Regions from separate parts of the Pseudomonas sp. CFBP 5748 genome, predicted to be linked through region 1. Evidence: predicted binding sites of a transcription regulator. Region 1 holds the regulator's gene; each other region holds the start of a gene.
What was found. Region 1 encodes sigma-54, which starts transcription at its own class of promoters, with help from an activator protein. Its sites were predicted from a motif close to ANTGGCATNNANNTTGCTNT; they were not measured.
Positions count from the first base shown of each region.

Region 1 (7,143 bases):
ATTGCCGCAAGGCCTGAGGGCCGCCGTCATCAACCAAGGTGGTGGGCATGCCAACCATTCGTTGTTCTGGGAGGTCATGTCACCCCTGGGCGGCGGTCAACCTGATGGTGTCCTGGCGGCGGCGATCGAGGCGCAACTAGGTGGTCTGGAACAGTTCAAGGAAGCCTTCACCAAAGCGGCACTGACCCGTTTCGGCAGTGGCTGGGCCTGGTTGAGCGTGACCGCGCAAAAAACGCTGGTGGTGGAGAGCAGCGGTAATCAGGACAGCCCGTTGATGAACGGCAATACGCCGATTCTTGGCCTCGACGTGTGGGAGCACGCGTATTACCTGCTGTACCAGAACCGTCGGCCCGAATACATCAACGCATTCTATAACGTGATCAACTGGCCTGAAGTCGCGCGCCGCTATCAGGCTGCGCTGGCCTTGAATCCTCTATAAAAACCATCCAAGGCTGACTATGGATACTGAAACACTGGCGATAGGAAGTGGGCGGCTGTTTCGCTATGCCTTGGGATCGCTGTTGCTGTTGGCCGGGATGACATTGTTGGTGGCTCAGGGCCTGGCGTGGCTGGACCTGGAGCCGAAACTGTTGCGTGCGCTGCAGGGCGGGAGCCTTTGCGCCTTGGGTACGGCGTTGGGCGCCGTGCCGGTGTTGGTCATCCGGCGCATGCCCCAGGCCGTGAGCGATTCGCTGCTGGGCTTCGGCGCAGGCGTGATGCTGGCCGCTACGGCATTTTCGCTGATCGTGCCGGGCATTACCGCGGCCGAACAGCTGGGGCTTACACCTTGGGCTGCCAGCGGGCTGATCAGCTTCGGTATCCTGCTGGGGGCATTCGGGCTATATCTGGTGGATCGCAAGGTGTCAGCCAGTCCCGAGCGGCTGGTGGCGGCGCCGGGACGTCCGATCATTGCACCGAGGATCTGGTTGTTTGTGTTTGCCATTGTGGCTCACAACATCCCCGAAGGGATGGCCGTCGGCGTGTCGGCGGGCGGCGGCATGCCCGATGCCGACAGCCTGGCGATGGGCATCGCTTTGCAGGATGTGCCTGAGGGACTGGTGATCGCACTGGTACTGGCCGCAGCGGGGATGTCGCGGATCAAGGCCTTTATGATTGGCGCCGCGTCCGGGTTGGTCGAGCCGCTGTTCGCGCTGTTGTGCGCCTGGCTGGTCAGCCTGGCCGAGATGCTGTTGCCCCTGGGCCTGGCGCTGGCGGCCGGGGCGATGCTGTTGGTGGTGACTCACGAGGTCATTCCCGAATCGCGTCGCAATGGTCATGACAAGCTGGCGAGTTTGGGGTTGCTGGTGGGGTTTTGCTTGATGATGGTGATGGATACGGCGTTGGCGTGACAAATGACGGGGCGCGAACACAGCCGCCTGTGGTGATGTGATTTATCTGTGGAGAGGGGATCTGTGGAAGCAAGGCTTGCCCGCGATGCAGGCGCTGCGATTGTGCAGGTTGGCCGAGTTATCGTTCATCGCGAGCAAGCTTTGCTCCCACAAAAAACCTCGCCACAATGAGTCCGCCTTGAGCCTGGGCCAGTTACTCGCCTTCGTCGAAATAGTTGTTGATCAGCGCCACCAACGCATCCAATGCCTCTTGCGCCTGTTCCCCTTCAGTTTCCAGGTGGATCCTGGTGCCCTTGCCGGCGGCGAGCATCATCATCGCCATGATACTTTTACCGTCGATCGTGGACTCAGGCGTGCGCCCGACCCGGATGGTGGTGTCCTTGAATTGGCCGGCAATCCCAACGAACTTGGCCGACGCGCGGGCATGCAATCCCAGCTTGTTGATGATTTCGATTTCCAGAGCAGGCATCGCGATGTGAATCCTTTAGCTGAGGTCGCGGTGGCGAACCTGGACGTTCTTCAGGGACTGTTGCAGGAGCTGACCCAGGCGTTCGGTCAGGTAGACAGAGCGGTGATGGCCACCGGTGCAGCCGATGGCGATCGTGACGTAGGCACGGTTGCTCGCGGCAAAGCGGGGCAGCCATTTGAGCAGGTAGGTGGAGATATCCTGGAACATTTCCTCGACATCCGGCTGGGCGGCCAGGTAGTCGACCACTGGCTGGTCAAGCCCGGACTGCTCACGCAATTCCGGTTTCCAGTAAGGGTTGGGCAGGCAGCGCACGTCGAACACCAGGTCGGCGTCTACCGGCATGCCACGCTTGAAGCCAAACGACTCCACCAGGAACGCCGTGCCTGGCTCCGGCTGGTTCAGCAGGCGCAACTTGATGGTGTCGCGTAGCTGATACAGGTTCAGGTGCGTGGTGTTGACCTTCAGGTCCGCCAAGTCGGCGATCGGGCTCAGCAGTTGGCTTTCGTCTTGGATGGCTTCGGCCAGGGAACGGCTGGCGTTGCTCAGCGGGTGGCGTCGGCGGGTCTCGGAAAAACGCTTGAGCAACGTCTCTTCATCGGCATCCAGGTACAGCACATCGCACTGGATATGCCGGCTGCGCACTTCCTCGAGCAGTTCAGGAAAGCGCGACAGATGGCTCGGCAGGTTGCGTGCATCAATGGACACCGCCACCAGTGGCTGCGCCAGTTCGGTGTGGATCAATGCACGCTCGGCCAGCTCTGGCAGCAGGCCGGCCGGCAGGTTGTCGATGCAATAGTAGCCGCTGTCCTCAAGGACATTGAGCGCCGTGCTTTTACCGGAGCCGGAGCGGCCACTGACGATGATCATGCGCATGTTTAATGACCGTTCTGCTCGTCCAGGACAACCTGATACAAGGCTTCGTTGCTCGGTGCGCTGCGCAGTTTTTCGCGAACTTCCTTGCGGTCCAGCATGCTGGCGATCTGGCGCAGCAGCTCAAGATGCGCATCGGTCGCCGCTTCCGGGACCAGCAGTACAAACAGCAGGTCGACCGGGGCGCCGTCGATGGCGTCGAAATCTATGGGGGCTTCAAGGTGCAACAGGGCGCTGATGGGCGCACTACAACCCTTGAGGCGGCAGTGGGGAATGGCGATGCCGTTGCCAAAACCGGTAGAACCGAGTTTTTCACGGGCAACCAGGGCCTCGAAGACGTCCTGCATTTCCAGATCCGGCACTTCGCGGTGGATCAGGTTGGCGATTTGTTCGAGGGCTTTCTTTTTACTGCCACCCGGCGCGTTCACCAAGGAACGGCCGGGGGTCAGGATGGATTCTAGTCGGATCATGGATTGGGGGGGTTAACGACCGGTTGCGCCCTGGAGGAGGCTCTGGGTCTTTTCCTTATGCTTTTTAAGTTGGCGATCCAGCTTGTCGGTCAGCAGGTCAATTGCGGCATACATGTCTGAATGCTCCGCGTTGGCAACCACTTCTCCGCCGGGGATATGCAGCGTGGCTTCGATTTTCTGCAGCAGCTTTTCGACGTTCATCGTCACTTGCACGTTGGTGATCTTGTCGAAATGCCTCTCCAATCGTTCGAGTTTTTCGCCGATGTAGGTGCGCAGAGGTTCGGTCACTTCCAGTTGGTGTCCACTGATGTTGACTTGCATACAGCTTCTCCTTCGTTGCCAGTGCATAAAGCGGCAGGCAGAAATGCCTGCCACTGGAACGCTGTGGCGTGGCCCTTTACATCAACCGCTTGCGTTCGCTCGAAGGTGCGATCCCGAGGGATTCGCGGTATTTGGCGACGGTACGGCGGGCCACCTGAATGCCTTGTGCCTCCAGTAAACCAGCGATCTTGCTGTCACTCAACGGCTTTTTCTGATTTTCCGCAGCCACCAGTTTTTTGATGATCGCGCGGATGGCCGTGGATGAGCATTCGCCGCCTTCGGAGGTGCTGACGTGGCTGGAGAAAAAATATTTCAATTCATAGATACCCCGGGGGGTATGCATGAATTTCTGGGTGGTTACCCGGGAAATCGTCGACTCGTGCATGCCTACCGCCTCGGCGATGTCATGCAGGACCAACGGCTTCATCGCTTCGTCGCCGTACTCCAGGAAGCCGCGCTGGTGCTCGACGATCTGGGTGGCGACTTTCATCAGGGTTTCGTTGCGGCTTTGCAGGCTCTTGATGAACCAGCGCGCTTCCTGCAACTGGTTGCGCATGAAGGTGTTGTCGGCGCTGGTGTCGGCGCGCCTGACGAAGCCGGCGTATTGGGCATTGACCCGCAGCTTGGGCACCGATTCCTGGTTGAGCTCCACCAGCCAGCGATCGTTGTGCTTGCGCACGATCACGTCCGGGACTACGTATTCGGGTTCGGTGGACTCAATTTGCGAGCCCGGGCGCGGGTTGAGGCTCTGGACCAGTTCGATGACCTGGCGCAGTTCATCTTCCTTGAGCTTCATGCGGCGCATCAGCTGGCTGTAGTCGCGACCGCCCAACAGGTCGATGTAGTCGGTGACCAGTCGCTTGGCTTCGGTCAGCCAAGGCGTCTTGGCGGGCAGTTGGCGCAGCTGCAGCAGCAGGCATTCACCCAGGTTGCGGGCACCGATACCGGCCGGTTCGAATTGCTGGATGCGGTGCAGGACGGCTTCGATTTCGTCCAGCTCGATATCCAGTTCGGGGTCGAAGGCTTCGAGGATTTCTTCGAGGGTCTCGTCCAGGTAGCCCTGGTTGTTGATGCAGTCGATCAGGGTCACGGCGATCAGGCGATCGGTGTCGGACATCGGCGCAAGGTTCAGCTGCCACAGCAGGTGGCTTTGCAGGCTCTCGCCGGCAGAGGTACGGGTGGTGAAGTCCCACTCGTCGTCGTCACTGCTTGGCAGGTTGCTGGCGCTGGTCTGGTAGACGTCTTCCCAGGCTGTGTCCACGGGCAGGTCGTTGGGGATGCGTTCGTTCCATTCGCCATCCTCGAGGTTATCCACCGTCGGGGCGGCTTCCTGGTAGGACGGTTCCGGGATTTCGGTGTTGGTTTTCTGTTCGGCGTTGTCGGCCAGCGGGTCGGCGTTATCGAAGTCGTCGCCTTCTTCCTGGCGCTCGAGCATCGGATTGGACTCCAAGGCCTCCTGGATTTCCTGTTGCAGGTCCAGGGTCGACAATTGGAGCAGGCGGATGGCCTGTTGCAGCTGCGGTGTCATCGTCAGCTGCTGGCCCATTCTCAAGACTAGCGATGGTTTCATGGCAGGGGCTTAACACCTTATTCGCCGGCGCACATGCGCCATCCACTACAAGGGCGCCGAAGCGCCAAACTTAAGCAAATTATATGCCTGAAACTGGAGTGTTTGCCTAGGGCGTCGCCGTAATAAAATTAAACGACGCCCAGGCGCTTCGCCAGACTCTTTGCTTACAGGCGGAACTCATGGCCCAGATACACTTCCTTGACCAGGTCGTTGGCCAGGATGGCTGCGGAGTCGCCTTCGGCGATCAACTGGCCGTCATTGACGATGTAGGCGGTTTCGCAGATATCCAGCGTTTCACGCACGTTGTGGTCGGTGATCAGCACGCCGATCCCCTTGGCCTTGAGGTGGTGGATGATCTGCTTGATGTCGCCCACCGAAATCGGGTCCACGCCGGCGAACGGTTCGTCGAGCAGGATGAATTTCGGCGAGGTGGCCAGGGCGCGGGCGATTTCCACGCGGCGCCGTTCGCCACCGGACAGGCTCATGCCCAGGTTGTCGCGAATGTGGCTGATGTGGAACTCCTGTAAAAGGCTTTCCAGCTCCTGGCGACGGCCGGCCTTGTCGAGTTCCTTGCGGGTCTCGAGGATGGCCATGATGTTGTCGGCTACCGACAGCTTGCGGAAGATCGATGCTTCCTGTGGCAGATAGCCGATGCCAGCCTTTGCCCGACCGTGCATGGGCTGGTGGCTGACGTCCAGGTCGTCGATCAGCACACGGCCCTGGTCGGCCTGGACCAGGCCGACGATCATGTAGAAGCAGGTGGTCTTGCCCGCGCCGTTAGGGCCGAGCAGGCCGACGATCTGGCCGCTGTCGATGGACAGGCTGACATCACGCACGACTTGGCGGCTCTTGTAGCTCTTGGCCAGGTGCTGAGCTTTCAGAGTTGCCATTACTGGGCCTTCTGCTCGTCGGTTTTCTTTTTCGGCTGGATCACCATGTCGATGCGAGGGCGGGACTCAGTGACTTTACTGCCCGTGGCACGACCGGCGCTGGCCAGCTTTTTGTTGGTGTCGTAGACGATTTTCTCGCCTTGGGTCACGTTGTTGTCCTTGTCGACGACCTTGGCGCGGTCGATCAGCACGACACGGTCCTGGGATGCGTGATACTGGATGGTCACCCCGTAACCTTGCACAGGCTTGGTGTCGCCCGCGGTCTGGAGTTGTTCGAAGTAGGCCAGGTTGCCCACCGAGGTCACCACGTCGATATCGCCGGACGGGGTGCGGGTGATGGTCACGGTGTTGCCAGTGACCTTCATCGAGCCCTGGGTGATGATCACGTCACCCTTATAGGTGGCGACACCATTCTTGTCGTCCAGTTGCGCGTCGTCGGCCTGGATGCGGATAGGTTGATCGCGATCGTTGGGAAGGGCCCAGGCGCTCGCGCTTCCCAGTGCTGCGCCCAGACTGAGCAAAATAGGGAGGGTTTTAGCGAGCTTCATACTGTCCTCTTACGTTCGATAGCAGGTGTATCCTGCTTTCCTTCAAATACGCTTTCATTCCCGTGCCGGTCGATACACCCCCGGCGCCGTCGATTCTAACGGGTTGCTCGGTCTGCGCATATTCTTGCTGTGGGAACACGGTCATACGACTGCTGGTAATGATGGTCGTACGATTTTTTTCATCGGTTCGGGCTACGCGTACCGAGTCGATCAGCTCCACTTCGGTGCCCCCGGAGTTGACTTCGGCGCGCAGGCTCTGCACATGCCACGGAAACTCGGTGCCGCGGAACATGTTCAGGTCCGGTTTGGTCACCAGCGTAATATCGGTGGCCTTTACGTGGTCGACCTTGTCGGACGTCATCTCATACTGCACTTTGCCATCGGGCAGGTATTGCAGGGTATGCGTGTTGGTTGCGTACCAGTCGATATTCTCTTCAACCGTGGCCGCCGGTTGGTCGAGAAAGCGTTCCGGGCTGATGTTCCAGTAACCCACCGCCGCGAAAATCGCCGCGATGCTGGCGAACACCACGATGGTGCGAATCTTTTTGCTCAGCATAAATGGCTCACAGGTACGCGGCGTTGGCCGCTTCAAGGTGGCCCTGGGCGCGCAGGATCAGTTCGCAGAATTCACGGGCCGCGCCTTCGCCGCCGCGTGC
Region 1 covers NZ_JBSPTN010000008.1:34,798-41,940, forward strand. Annotated here, with positions in the region: gene ACWNZ1_RS18965 (superoxide dismutase) at 1-439, shown strand, start outside; gene ACWNZ1_RS18970 (ZIP family metal transporter) at 459-1,349, shown strand; gene ACWNZ1_RS18975 (HPr family phosphocarrier protein) at 1,543-1,818, opposite strand; gene rapZ (RNase adapter RapZ) at 1,834-2,691, opposite strand; gene ptsN (PTS IIA-like nitrogen regulatory protein PtsN) at 2,694-3,158, opposite strand; gene hpf (ribosome hibernation-promoting factor, HPF/YfiA family) at 3,171-3,479, opposite strand; gene ACWNZ1_RS18995 (RNA polymerase factor sigma-54) at 3,556-5,049, opposite strand; gene lptB (LPS export ABC transporter ATP-binding protein) at 5,214-5,939, opposite strand; gene lptA (lipopolysaccharide transport periplasmic protein LptA) at 5,939-6,487, opposite strand; gene lptC (LPS export ABC transporter periplasmic protein LptC) at 6,474-7,043, opposite strand; gene ACWNZ1_RS19015 (KdsC family phosphatase) at 7,051-7,143, opposite strand, start outside.

Region 2 (7,143 bases), on a different contig from region 1:
GGGAATCATTTCATCCAGGGCGATGGAGTTGCTCTCGCGATCGATGTCCACCAGGTAGCTCTGGAAGCGCTGGGTACGTTCGTGGAAGGTAATGATCAACGGGTCATGGCTATCTTGCAGCATCCGCAGGTTGCCGGCGATTTCCAGGGGCGTGCTGAGCACCTTGGGTGGCTGCGGAGCATCATCCGCGTTTGAGTCATTGAACACGGTGGGTCAATCTCCAGGCAAAATACGACTACAAAAAGCCAGCATTTTGCCAGCATGTATCGCGCGTTGATAGAGCGCAGGCATTGTTCGTTTCATGCCTGGCTGAGCGGGCGGTGCTTGACCATCTTGGCGGTCGAGCCGCGAGCGTCATACAGGGTCGGCACTTCGCCGCCATTGAGGATGCGCAACTGGTTGGCAGTGGCGGCCTGCTGGACCTGGATCGACTGGCCATTGCGAACGTTGGCGGCCTGGCACTGGGCGAGCAGCTCATTGAGCACTGCGCTTTGGGACAGCAACTGATCGCCGATCGATGATTGGCTGGCCAGTTGTTCAAGGCCTTCGTGGTTGGCGGGCAGGTTGAGGCTGGCGAGGGTCTCGCTGCGCTTGCGGCCATGCTGATCGAGCAAGATGATCAATGCCTGTTTCTGCGCCAGGATATTTTCCAGCAAGGGCATATCGCGACCATACAGTGCCAGGGATTCGGCCTGCAATAACTCCAGCAATTGTTGTGCTGGAATAAAGTCGTCGGTGATCAGTTGCAACAAATTAGTGTCGTGCATGGCTGGCCTTGGGTCTTAAGCGTCCAAAAGCCTGGCGCTGGCGGCAGCCTAGCGCTGGGCTTCGAAGTTGAGCAGTTTGCTGGCTACGCGGCTGCTGTCGACTTTATAGCTGCCATCGGCGATTGCTGCTTTCAACTCGGCCACGCGGGCGTTGTCGACGACAGGTTGATCGCGCAGCTTGTCAGTGACCTTCTGCAACTGCTGAGCCTCATTGCTGAGGTGTACCGACTCTCCGTTGCTGACTTGTTCGGCCGGGGTAGGCAGCGGTGCGGATTTGTCGGTTTCGACAGTTTCCTTGCTCACGCTGGTACGCGTAGTGCCTGTCAACGGTGAAGAGCTGTTTAAACGATTGAAATCGATGACCATGGTAAAAAACCTCTGGGTATTTGGACGCTTGCCATGTTTTCGGCCATCCCCAAAAAAACTTTAGGCTCATTTATTCAATGAACGTGCGCACGTCTGCGCTTGCCTTTGCGTAAGGCACAGTCTAGGGAACACCGGGATCAAGCGCCAGCTTTCTACCCGTCTCTACCTTATCGCTACATAGCCACTTCCACCTGGCCCGGGGCCATCACCTGCGCCTTGATTACCCGTTGGGAGTTGAGGTTCTTTACCCGGATCTGTTCACGCATACCGCCGTTGGACAGGGCTTCGCCCGGCATCCGCACGGCCAAGGTTCCGCTGCGGGCGGTGATGACTACCTGGTCGCCTTTGCGGATCACTTCGGCCTGCTCCAGGTGCACCAGGGTAACGACCTGGTCGGCGACCATTGGTCGGACAAGTTTCTGGCCGATCGCCTGGTCGACGGAGGTCAGGAAACCCTGGGTGATCTGGCTGATATCCCGTTCGCGCAACATCACGTCCTGAGGCTCGACAATCCCGGCTCGCTTGAGCGGACGGGTGGTGGTGACAATTTCGCGGAACAGGCGCACTTGAGCGGGCACGAACACCGTCCAGGGGGCAGCGCTGTCACAACGCACTTTCACGGTGACGCGGCCCATGGGCCGGGCCGGGCTCTCCAGCGAAGCAGTCAATTCCTTGTCGCACATCGGCATGCGCAACCGTGGGTCGAGTTGGTTGACTTCGATTTCGTAGCGGCCTTCGGTTTGACTGGTAGCCAGGTAGTCTTCTACGGTGAATTCAAGAAAGCCCTGAGTGACGCCGATAAGTAGATCAGGCAAGGTAACCGGAACAGCAGCGAGGGCAGGGCCGCCCGAAGTGAACAGGCAGACAGCCAACAGTGCACCGAGCCAATGGCGGCAGTGAGTGATCAGGCGTCGAGAAAATGTCGTTTGTGCGTTCATGCCGGTTGAATAGCAAGCCCCGTGCCGTTTAGTGATGAATGCGCGTCGGACACATTAGCGTTAGGTAGGAGTCAGGGCATGGCGGGAGTAATGGACTCGGTAAACCAGCGTACACAGCTGGTCGGTCAGAATCGCCTGGAGCTGTTGCTGTTCCGTCTCGACGGCCAGCAATTGTATGGAATCAACGTATTCAAGGTCCGCGAGGTGCTGCAATGTCCTAAGCTGACCCTGATGCCCAAGTCCAGTCCCGTCGTGTGCGGTGTGGCGAATATCCGGGGAGCGACCATCCCGATTCTCGATCTGGCCATGGCGACCGGTTCCGGTCGGCTGCTGGATCAGAGCAATCCGTTCGTGATCATCACCGAGTACAACACCAAGACCCAGGGTTTCCTGGTTCGCTCGGTGGAGCGCATCGTCAACATGAACTGGGAAGAGATTCATCCACCACCCAAGGGCACGGGCCGCGATCACTACCTGACGGCGGTGACCCGGGTCGATAACCAGTTGGTGGAAATCATCGACGTGGAGAAGATCCTCGCCGAGGTGGCGCCGACCACCGAGACGATCTCCTTGGGTGTGGTGGATGCCGAAACCCAGCACAAGGCGATATCGCTGCGGGTACTGACTGTCGATGATTCTTCGGTAGCACGTAAGCAGGTCACCCGTTGTCTACAAACGATCGGCGTTGAAGTGGTAGCGTTGAATGACGGGCGGCAGGCGCTGGATTACCTGCGCCAACTGGTCGATGAGGGCAAGAAGCCCGAAGAAGAGTTCCTGATGATGATCTCCGACATCGAAATGCCGGAAATGGACGGGTACACCCTGACGTCGGAAATTCGCAACGACCCGCGTATGCAAAAGCTGCATATCATTTTGCATACTTCGTTGTCGGGGGTTTTCAACCAGGCGATGGTCAAGAAGGTCGGTGCCGATGACTTCCTGGCCAAGTTCCGGCCCGATGACCTGGCCTCCCGAGTCGTCGACCGGATCAAAGCAGCAGAATAAAGGTCGGGCGCGTTGTGCGCCCGGCAAGCCAACACAATGAAAGAGGCGGTATCTTGTCTACGGGTAATTTGGATTTCGAACAGTTCCGGGTCTTCCTGGAAAAAGCCTGTGGCATTTTGCTTGGTGAGAACAAGCAATACCTGGTGTCGAGCCGTCTCAACAAGTTGATGGAGCAACAGGGCCTTAAATCGTTGGGCGAACTGGTGCAGCGTATCCAGACCCAGCCGCGCAGTGGTTTGCGCGAGATGGTGGTGGACGCCATGACCACCAACGAAACCCTGTGGTTTCGCGACACCTATCCGTTCGAGGTGTTGAAGAACAGAGTGTTGCCGGCGGCCATCAAGGCCAGCCCGGGCCAACGCCTGCGGATCTGGTCGGCGGCCTGCTCGTCGGGGCAGGAACCCTATTCGCTGTCGATGTCCATCGATGAATTCGAGCGGACCAACATCGGCCAGTTGAAAGGCGGCGTGCAGATCGTTGCCACGGACCTGTCCGGGACCATGCTCAATAACTGCAAGACCGGTGAGTACGACAGCCTGGCCATTGGCCGCGGCTTGTCGCCTGATCGTCTGCAACGCTACTTCGACCCGAAAGGGCCGGGTAAATGGGTGGTCAAGGCACCGATCAAGAGCCGGGTGGAGTTCCGCTCGTTCAACCTGCTGGACAGTTATGCCAGCCTGGGCAAGTTCGACATCGTGTTCTGCCGCAACGTGCTGATCTACTTTTCCGCCGAAGTGAAGAAAGACATCCTGTTGCGGATCCACAGCACCCTCAAGCCTGGCGGCTACCTGTTCCTCGGCGCCTCTGAGGCGTTGAACGGTTTGCCCGATCATTACCAGATGGTCCAGTGCAGTCCGGGGATCATTTACCAGGCGAAGTGATTCGTTGGGGATGTCAAAAAACGGTAGTCCTCAGGGGCTCCCGTTTTTTTATGCCCGCCTACTTTCTCCCGCTCCTACAGTTGGAATGTCATTGCCCTTGAGAAGCGGCAGAAAAGCGGCAGCCAGCGGAAGCCGATTGCCGCTTTTCTGGCATTGCCGCGTTGCCGATCCTCGCAAAGCCCCGGTTTATGGGCTTTTTCAAAGTGGCACGACGCTTGCTAAGTTCATCGTACGTAAATTCTGGTCACCCATAGGTTTCCGACATGAGCATCAGCTTCGATAAAGCGCTCGGTATCCACGAAAAGGCCCTGGGCTTCCGCGCCCAACGTGCCGAAGTCCTGGCCAACAACATCGCCAACGCCGATACCCCGAACTACAAGGCTCGGGATCTGGACTTTTCTAAAGTGCTCGCCGAGCAGAACGAGAAAGCCAAGAACGGCCATTTCGCTTTGAATATGACCAACAGTCGTCATATCGAAGCCGAAGGCTTGGGCAATGGCGATGAGTCGCTGATGTATCGGACACCGATGCAGCCTTCGATCGACCAGAACACCGTGGACGCTCAACTGGAACAGTCCAACTACACGGAAAACTCCGTGAACTTCCAGGCCAGCTTCACCCTGCTCAACAGCAAATTCAAAGGGCTGGTATCGGCCCTGCGCGGAGAGTAAGCCATGTCGATTGCGAGCGTATTCAACATCGCCGGCAGTGCCATGAGTGCCCAGACCACTCGCCTGAACACCGTCGCCAGTAACATCGCCAACGCCGAGACCGTTTCGTCGAGCATCGACCAGACCTACCGCGCCCGTCACCCGGTATTCGCCACCATGTTCCAGGGCGGCCAGTCCGGCGGCAGCGACTCGCTGTTCCAGGAGCAGGACGCGGCCGGGCAGGGCGTACAGGTGCTTGGCGTGGTCGAAGACCAGAGCAACCTCGACGCACGTTACGAGCCGAACCATCCGGCCGCTGACGCCAAGGGTTACGTCTACTACCCGAACGTCAACGTCGTCGAAGAAATGGCTGACATGATTTCTGCCAGTCGTTCATTCCAGACCAACGCCGAAATGATGAACACCGCCAAAACCATGATGCAGAAGGTCCTGACCCTCGGTCAGTGATAAGGGGCGAGTCACATGAGCGTTACCAACACCACCAGTGGTTTGAGCCTTAACGAAATTCTGGCCAACTCCTCGGTCAAGACCAACGCCACTACCGATGGCCTGTCCTCGCTGACAGGTGCGACAACTGGCAAAAAGGAGCTGGGCAAGGATGCGTTCCTGCAATTGCTGGTCACCCAGCTGAAAAACCAGAACCCGCTGGAACCGCAGGATAACGGCGAGTTCGTTGCTCAGTTGGCGCAGTTCAGCAGCCTGGAAGGCATCACCACCCTTAACGACACCGTGAGCGGTCTCGCCAGCAACTACAGCTCGTCTCAGGCTTTGCAGGCTTCGTCACTGGTCGGGCGCTCGGTCATTGCTCCAGGCAACAAGGCCGTGGTCGATACCTCCAAAAGCCTTAACGGCACGGTGGTGGTGCCGACTTCGGTGTCCTCCCTCGAGCTCAAGGTCGTGGACAAGGATGGCAAGACCGTCCGCACCATCGACATGGGCAGCCAGAATGCCGGCAATGCCGCTTTCATCTGGGACGGCAAGAACGACTCGGGCACCACGGTCGAGTCGGGCACTTACACCTTTACGGCCTCGACCACCATCGACGGCAAGGCTACGTCGCTGATCACCAACCTGCCGGCAACGGTCAGCAGCGTGACGATCAGCCAGACGGGCGGTGAGCTGATGCTCAACCTGGCCGGGCTGGGCAGCATTGCCCTGTCCAAAGTACAAACTATTGGTATGTAGAGCCGACTAACCCGGCAAAAGGAGTGGAACATGTCTTTCAACATCGGCCTTAGCGGTCTCTATGCTGCCAGCAAACATCTGGACGTGACCGGTAACAACATCGCCAACGTGGCGACCACCGGTTTCAAATCGTCCCGTGCGGAATTCGAAGACGTCTACTCGGCCACCAGACTCGGCTCGGGCAGCAAGACCGTCGGCAACGGCGTGCGCCTGGCCAACGTTTCCCAGCAGTTCGGCCAGGGTGACGTCAACAACACCGGCAACGTGCTGGACATGGGGATCCAGGGTTCCGGCTTCTTTGTCCTGAGTAACGACGGTTCCCTGAGCTACACCCGTGCCGGTACGTTCAAGACCGACAAGGATGGCTTCATCACCAACACCGATGGCACCTCGCGCCTGCAGGGCTATGGTGTGGATGCCAATGGCAATATCCTCAACGGTATTTTGACCGACCTGCGCATCGACACCTCCAACCTGCCGCCGACTGCCACCAGCGTGGTTTCGTCGACGATCAACCTGAACTCGACGGCGTTGCCGATCACGGCGGCGTTCAATCCTACCGATACGGCCACTTTCACCAAGCAGTTCACCACCCCGGTGTACGACACCCAGGGTAACCAGCATTCCATGGACCAATACATGGTCAAGACTGCCGGCAACACCTGGAATGTCTATACCTTGATCGATGGTCGTAACCTGAACGGCAGTTTGCCGACTACGACGGGTGTGACCGCACCGGTTCCTTCGACCATGACCTTTGATTCGAGCGGTAAGCTGGTCCAGGTCAGCACCCCGCCAGCGACTATCAACAGCGATTTGGTACTGACCGGCTGGGTGCCAGGCACCGTAACCAACGGCGTGTGGACCGCCAACGGTGCCGCCAGTGCGCCAACCATCACGATCTCCATGGGCAACACCACCCAGTACAACGCCGACACCGCGCGCTCGATTCCGACCCAGAACGGTTACGCCACTGGCCAGATCACCAACCTGACCATCGACGGCAGCGGTGTATTGCTGGCCAACTTCAGCAACAACCAGACCAAGCCGATTGGCCAGCTGGCGCTCGCCAGCTTCACCAACGAACAAGGCCTGCAGCCTGTGGGCGGCACCAGCTGGAAGGAGACCTTTGCGTCGGGCATTCCGGGCTATGATGCCCCGCAAACCGGCACCCTGGGTTCGATCGTCTCCAACTCCCTGGAAGAGTCCAACGTCAACCTGACCAACGAACTGGTCGAGCTGATCAAGGCGCAAAGCAACTACCAGGCGAACGCCAAGACCATCTCCACCCAGAGCACCATCATGCAGACCATCATTCAGATGACTTGAT
Region 2 covers NZ_JBSPTN010000006.1:368,024-375,166, forward strand. Annotated here, with positions in the region: gene ACWNZ1_RS16690 (flagellar brake protein) at 1-207, opposite strand, end outside; gene ACWNZ1_RS16695 (flagella synthesis protein FlgN) at 300-767, opposite strand; gene flgM (flagellar biosynthesis anti-sigma factor FlgM) at 816-1,133, opposite strand; gene flgA (flagellar basal body P-ring formation chaperone FlgA) at 1,307-2,071, opposite strand; gene ACWNZ1_RS16710 (chemotaxis protein CheV) at 2,150-3,076, shown strand; gene cheR (protein-glutamate O-methyltransferase CheR) at 3,130-3,957, shown strand; gene flgB (flagellar basal body rod protein FlgB) at 4,221-4,628, shown strand; gene flgC (flagellar basal body rod protein FlgC) at 4,632-5,075, shown strand; gene flgD (flagellar hook assembly protein FlgD) at 5,091-5,813, shown strand; gene flgE (flagellar hook protein FlgE) at 5,844-7,142, shown strand.
Region 2: flgB (flagellar basal body rod protein FlgB) is a predicted target of sigma-54. The motif match lies at 4,160-4,179, and genes of this name have one in related genera.

Region 3 (7,143 bases), on a different contig from region 1:
TTGTGGCACCAGCTGGAATACCGCGCCGTTGCCCGCACCCAAACCGAGCATGGTGCAGACGAACAGGGCCAGGGCCGCGTAGGAACTCGGCAGGTTGAAGCCCACCGCCGCGATGCAGACCGCCGCAACGGTGTACATGCCGAGCAAGGTGCGGATGCCACCGAAACGATCCGCCAGGGCGCCACCCAACGGACGCATCAGGCTGCCACCGAAGACGCAGGCGGCGGTGTAGTAGCCGGCGGTGACCGGACTCAGGCCGTATTGGTCGTTGAAGTAGCCGGGCAGGGCGCTGGCCAGGCCGATGAAACCACCGAAGGTCACGCTGTAGAAGAACATGAACCACCAGCTGTCACGGTCGCCGAGGGCCTTGAGGTAGTCGGCCATGGATTTGGCTTTCGGCCGCTCGGGAGCGTTCTTGGCCAGCCAGGCAAAGAGCACCAGGGTCAGCACCAGCGGGATCAGCGCGAAGCCGAAGACGTTGCTCCAGCCGAATGCCACTGCCATCACCGGGGCGATCAACGCCGCCAGTACGGTGCCCGAGTTGCCAGCGCCGGCAATACCCATGGCCTTGCCCTGGTGCTGTGGCGGATACCACTGGGACGCCAGCGGCAAGGCCACGGCAAACGACGCACCGGCCACACCCAGGAACAGGCCCAGCAGCAGCGCCTGTTCATAGCTGTGGATGCCCAGTTTCCAGGCGCAGAACAGCGCGCCGATCACAATCACCTGGCCCACCATGCCGGCGGTTTTCGGTGAGATGCGATCAGCCAGCAGGCCCATGAACAAACGCAGTACCGCACCGGCCAGGATTGGCGTCGCCACCATCAGGCCGCGTTGCTGGGTGGTCAGGTGCAGGTCGGCAGAGATCTGCACCGCCAGTGGACCGAGCAGGTACCAGACCATGAAACTCAGGTCGAAGTAGAGGAAGGCCGCGAACAGTGTCGGGGTGTGGCCGGATTTCCAGAAGCTTGAATTCATCGCGCACCTCAGCTGTAAAAGTCTCGAGAAATGAGTCAGTGCTTTGAGCAGTGCGCCGTCTGTGGTCGCACCACCGGCCCCGAGGGGCCAAAACAAAAAAACGCCGCAACCCGGATCGCCAGAGAGGCAAGGAGGGTGTGCGACGTCTTTGTCGTAGGTGGGGCAACCGCCGTTGGTTACCTGTGGGATTACTTAAGCGAGATCTGTGCCAACAGCGGGGATTGGTGTGAGGGCTATTGCGAGCAGGCTCGCTCCCACAATGGATCCTCAGGGGTCACGAACCTGTGGGAGCGAGCCTGCTCGCGGTGGCGCCAGCCCAGTCGCTACAGGGCTTTCAGCCCAGCAACTCATTCATGGCAATGATCTGCTCCGCCACCTGGATCAGCTTCTGCTGGCGGCTCATGGCCTGGCGGCGCATCAGGGTGTAGGCCTGTTCTTCGTTGCATTCTTTCATCTTCATCAGCATGCCCTTGGCCAGTTCGATGCGCTTGCGTTCGGCCAGTTGCTGGTCCCGCGCCAGGAGCTGGGCGCGCAGGGCCTGGTCGCTTTCGAAGCGGGCCATGGCCACGTCGAGGATCGGTTGCAGGCGCGCGGCGTGGATGCCTTCGACGATGTAGGCGCTCACCCCCGACTTGATCGCCTGGCGCATCACATCCGGGTCGTGCTCGTCGGTAAACATGACGATCGGTCGTGGTTGGTCGCGGCTGACCAGCACCACTTGTTCCATCACATCGCGTCCGGGTGACTCGGTATCGATCAGGATCACGTCCGGACGCACCGTTTCGACGCGCGCCGGCAGGTCAATGGTCAAACCGGACTCGTCGATGACTTCGAATCCGGCTTCAATCAGGGCGGCTTTGAGGCGGCCGACTTTTTTCGCCGTGTCGTTGATCAGCAGGATACGCAGCATGGTCGAGGCTCCTGTCAGCGGCTGGCGAGAAGGGGAGCCGCATCGCTCAAGGCGTGCAGTTTGAAGCTACGGGCATACGTGGCCGGGTCCGAGCCGTCCCAGATGATGCCGTCGATCAACTGGCTGCTGCGCATGTCCTGGCGTGGGGCCGCGATGTCCAGCGCCGCGCAGGCTTCACGGTACAGCGTGAGTTGCTGGACTTGCCGGGCCACGGCCAGGTAGTCCGGGTCTTCACGCAGTAGGCCCCAGCGGCGGAACTGGGTCATGAACCACATACCGTCGGACAGGTACGGCAGGTTCACCTCGCCGTTGCCATGGAAGCGCATCGCGTGAGGATCCTGCCAGCTATTGCCCAAGCCGTCGGCATAGATGCCCAGCAGGCGCGGCTCGATGCAGTCCAACGGTGCGTCGAGGTATTCGGGCGCACTCAACAGTTGCGCGGTGCTGCGACGGTTTTCCGTGCTTTGTTCGATAAAGCGGCTGGCTTCAAGGATCGCCATCACCAGCGCCCTGGCGGTATTGGGGTACTGCTCGACGAACGCGCGGGTGCAGCCCAACACTTTTTCCGGATGATCGGGCCAGATGGTCTGGGTGGTCGCCAGGGTGAAGCCCAGGTTCTGCTTCACCGCGCTGGCGCACCAGGGTTCACCGACGCAGAAGCCGTCGATACGCCCGGCCTGCAGGTGCGCGATCATTTGCGGCGGCGGCACCACCACGCTGTCGACATCCGACAAGGGATGGATGCCCTGGGCGGCGAGCCAGTAATAAAGCCACATGGCATGGGTGCCGGTGGGGAAGGTCTGGGCGAAGGTCAGTTTCGGGCGAGTTTGGTGCACATGCTGCTCCAGTGCCTCAGGACTGGTCACGCCTTGGGCCTGGAGGCCATGGGACAGGTTGATGCTCTGGCCGTTCTGGTTCAGCCCCATCAGCACCGCCATGTCAGTCGGCGCGACGCCACCGATGCCCAGGTGCACCGCATAAATCAGGCCGTACAGGCTGTGGGCGGCATCGATTTCACCGCTGACCAGCTTGTCCCGCAGGTTGGCCCAGGACGTCTGGCGCTTGAGGTTCAGGGTCAGGCCGTAGGGTTGGGCGAAGCCCTGGGTGGCGGCCACCACCACCGGGGCACAGTCACTCAAGGCCATGAAGCCAAGATTGACCGCGCTCTTTTCCGGGGCATCGCTGCCGTTGACCCAGGCCAGGGGGTTGGCTGGAATTTCATTCATTGAGCATCACCTTCCACAAAAAAGGCGCCGTATCCGGACGGCTGCCAGAGCAGGGGCGGATGACGACGCCGTTGTCCCTTAAAACAGTGTGGCACGCATTCCGCCGTTGGCATGGGCACCGATGAACACAAATGGTGCAAGGCATATGCCAGCCCGGACCTCATCCGCTTTCCTTCAGATTTCAATACGGCGCCAAGCAGGGAGCAGGCAACTATCGGTTGCTCGCTCCCATCCCTTCACCCCGCTATAATCCGCGCCTCATTTCTCCGATCGAGTCAAACCCACCCATGTACACCCTGGCCCGTGAGCTGCTGTTCAAACTTTCCCCGGAAACCTCCCACGATCTGTCCCTGGACCTGATCGGCGCGGGCGGACGTTTGGGCCTCAACGGGTTGCTGTGCAAGGCTCCGGCGAAATTGCCGGTGACGGTCATGGGGCTGGAGTTCCCTAACCCGGTCGGGTTGGCGGCGGGGCTGGACAAGAATGGCGCGGCCATCGATGGGTTCGCCCAGCTGGGTTTCGGTTTCGTGGAAATCGGCACCGTCACCCCACGCCCGCAGCCAGGCAACCCCAAGCCACGGCTTTTCCGCCTGCCGGAGGCGGAGGCGATCATCAACCGCATGGGCTTCAACAACCTGGGCGTCGACCATTTGCTGGCCCGGGTGGCTGCGGCCAAGTACAAGGGCGTGCTGGGCATCAATATCGGCAAGAACTTCGACACCCCGGTGGAGCGCGCCGTCGACGACTACTTGATTTGCCTGGACAAGGTCTACGCCCATGCCAGCTATGTGACGGTCAACGTCAGTTCGCCGAACACTCCGGGCCTGCGCAGCCTGCAATTCGGTGATTCCCTCAAGCAACTGCTGGCCGACCTGGCCCGCCGACGTGCAGAGCTGGCGGTGATTCATGGTCGCCATGTGCCACTGGCCATCAAGATCGCTCCGGACATGACCGACGAAGAAACCGCTCAAGTCGCCCAGGCCCTGATCGAGACCGGCATGGACGCGGTGATTGCCACCAACACGACCTTGGGGCGTGAAGGCGTCGAGGGGCTGGAGCATGGCGATGAGGCGGGCGGCTTGTCGGGTGCTCCGGTGCTCGAGAAGAGCACCCACACCGTGAAGGTGTTGGCCGCCGAGTTGGCGGGGCGCTTGCCGATCATCGCGGCGGGTGGCATCACACAAGGCCGGCATGCCGCCGAGAAAATCACCGCTGGGGCGAGCCTGGTGCAGATTTATTCGGGCTTTATCTATAAAGGACCGGCGTTGATTCGTGAATCAGTGGATGCGATTGCGGCGCTGCGTTGATTGATCTTTTGAAGGCTACGCAGACCCACCGTGGCGAGGGAGCAAGCTCCCTCGCCACAATGGTGTTCACAGTAGAGTTAGTAACCCTGTTCAGAAAACCCAGGCATTAAAAAGGGCTCCTCGAAGGAGCCCCCTGGGCCGAAGCCCGCCGTCCGGATGGGACGCGCGTGGTTAAATCGATGTGAGTATCAAATTGTCGAGTTCTTGAGTGTTGAGCCCTGTGTCAGCCGACGGCGTGAAGTTCGTTGAGTCTATGGATACCCGCAGTGCCGGTCATACCGTCCCAGTTGTCGCCGCGTCCTTCTCGCCAGCCATTGATCCAGGCTTGACGTACTGACGGTAGAGTAAAGGGGCAAAGCTCACGGGATTTACCACCAACGCCATATTGGTAACCGCGTAAAAATGCTCTTTCCAACGGATCACGCTTAAGTCTTCTCATAGGGTGTTGCCCTCACTTGTTGACTGTTGCTTAGCGTCGACCTCTATCGAGGCCGGGGCAGAATCATTCTGCCGTTGGTGGCTCGTTGCCGGCGTGACGAGCCAAGGTGTTGGCGCCGTTGTGGCGTCAACCTGTGTTGAGTTCTAACCAAAGCGTCACATGGATGGAATGATCGTTTTGTCATAAGCACGTAACAATAAAGACGTTAGGGCGATAAGTAACTTGATGTTCGTTGACCGCTTTTGAGCTAGACCCCTGTATGATCGGCCTCGCGCCGAAGGGCGCGGTCTTTCCTCGAATGAGAATGTCCCCCCGTTGCACTCGGGTACTATTCGACGAAAGGGTCGAGTTTTCACAAATTGTTATACAGAATTTTTTATCTGCCCTCCCATCCAGGCTCTTCTAACCTGAACGGCGAGGGCGGGACGGCACACTTTCGTGCCACGTGGGTGCTCTTGAGAAAAGCACCTGATTGAACCCGGCCCGGCAATGCGTTGCCCGGTCCACTTAGCCAAAGGCGCTGGAAATCCCATGTCCGATCGTTTCGAACTCTTCCTCACTTGCCCCAAGGGCCTCGAAGGCCTGCTCATCGAGGAAGCCGTCGGGCTTGGCCTTGAAGAGGCGCGCGAGCACACTTCGGCCGTGCGCGGCATGGCCGACATGGAAACGGCTTATCGCCTGTGCCTCTGGTCGCGCCTGGCCAACCGCGTGTTGCTGGTGCTCAAGCGTTTCCCGATGAAGGACGCCGAAGACCTGTACCACGGCGTGCTGGACGTCGACTGGCAAGACCACATGCTCGCCGATGGCACCTTGGCGGTGGAGTTCAGCGGCCACGGCTCGGGCATCGACAACACCCACTTTGGCGCCCTGAAGGTCAAGGACGCCATCGTCGACAAACTGCGCACCCCGACGGGCGAGCGACCGTCCATCGACAAACTCAACCCGGACCTGCGCATTCACCTGCGCCTGGACCGCGGCGAAGCGATCCTCTCCCTGGACCTCTCCGGCCACAGCCTGCACCAGCGCGGCTATCGCCTGCAGCAAGGCGCCGCGCCGCTGAAGGAAAACCTCGCTGCCGCCATCCTGATCCGCGCCGGCTGGCCGCGCATTGCCGCTGAAGGCGGGGCGCTGGCCGACCCGATGTGCGGCGTGGGCACGTTCCTGGTGGAAGCCGGGATGATCGCTGCCGACATGGCGCCGAACCTGCGTCGCCAGCAGTGGGGCTTCACCGCCTGGCTCGGCCACGTGCCGGCGCTGTGGAAGAAGCTCCACGAAGAGGCCTCCGAGCGTGCCGCCGCCGGGCTGGCCAAGCCACCGTTGTGGATTCGCGGCTATGAAGCCGATCCACGGTTGATCCAGCCAGGCCGCAACAACGTTGAGCGTGCGGGCCTGAGCGAGTGGATCAAGATCTATCAAGGCGAAGTCGCCACCTTCGAGCCGCGTCCGGATCAGAACCAGAAGGGCCTGGTGATCTGCAACCCGCCGTACGGCGAGCGTCTGGGCGACGAAGCCAGCCTGCTTTACCTCTACCAGAATCTGGGCGAGCGCTTGCGCCAGGCTTGCTTGAACTGGGAGGCGGCGGTGTTCACCGGCGCGCCGGACCTGGGCAAGCGCATGGGCATTCGCAGCCACAAGCAGTATTCGTTCTGGAACGGCGCCTTGCCGTGCAAGCTCTTGCTGATCAAGGTGCTGCCGGATCAGTTCGTCACCGGCGAACGTCGCACCCCGGAACAGCGTCAGGCCGAGCGTGAGCAGGCAGCGTACGATCAGACGCCGGAGGTGCCGCAAGAGCGCCAGTACAACAAGAACGGCAACCCGATCAAGCCAACCCCGGCTCCGGCCCCTGTGGTCGAGCAGGCCCGTTTGAGCGAGGGCGGGCAGATGTTCGCCAATCGCCTGCAAAAAAACCTCAAGTTGCTGAGTAAATGGGCCAAGCGTGAAGGCGTGGACTGCTATCGGGTCTACGACGCTGACATGCCGGAATACTCCATGGCCATCGACCTGTATCACGATTGGGTGCACGTTCAGGAATACGTCGCGCCAAAATCCATCGACCCGGAAAAAGCCTCGGCCCGGTTGTTCGATGCCCTGGCGGCGATTCCACAGGCGCTGAATGTCGACAAGAGCCGCGTGGTGATCAAGCGTCGCGAGCGCCAGAGCGGCACCAAGCAGTACGAGCGCCAGAGCGCCCAGGGCAAGTTCACCGAGGTCAACGAAGGCGGCGTGAAGCTGCTGGTCAACCTCACCGACTACCTGGACACCGGACTGTTTCTCGATCACCGG
Region 3 covers NZ_JBSPTN010000001.1:484,303-491,445, forward strand. Annotated here, with positions in the region: gene ACWNZ1_RS02235 (nitrate/nitrite transporter) at 1-978, opposite strand, end outside; gene ACWNZ1_RS02240 (ANTAR domain-containing response regulator) at 1,313-1,888, opposite strand; gene ACWNZ1_RS02245 (CmpA/NrtA family ABC transporter substrate-binding protein) at 1,903-3,114, opposite strand; gene ACWNZ1_RS02250 (quinone-dependent dihydroorotate dehydrogenase) at 3,402-4,421, shown strand; gene rmf (ribosome modulation factor) at 4,645-4,860, opposite strand; gene rlmKL (bifunctional 23S rRNA (guanine(2069)-N(7))-methyltransferase RlmK/23S rRNA (guanine(2445)-N(2))-methyltransferase RlmL) at 5,392-7,143, shown strand, end outside.
Region 3: ACWNZ1_RS02245 (CmpA/NrtA family ABC transporter substrate-binding protein) is a predicted target of sigma-54. The motif match lies at 3,248-3,267, and genes of this name have one in related genera.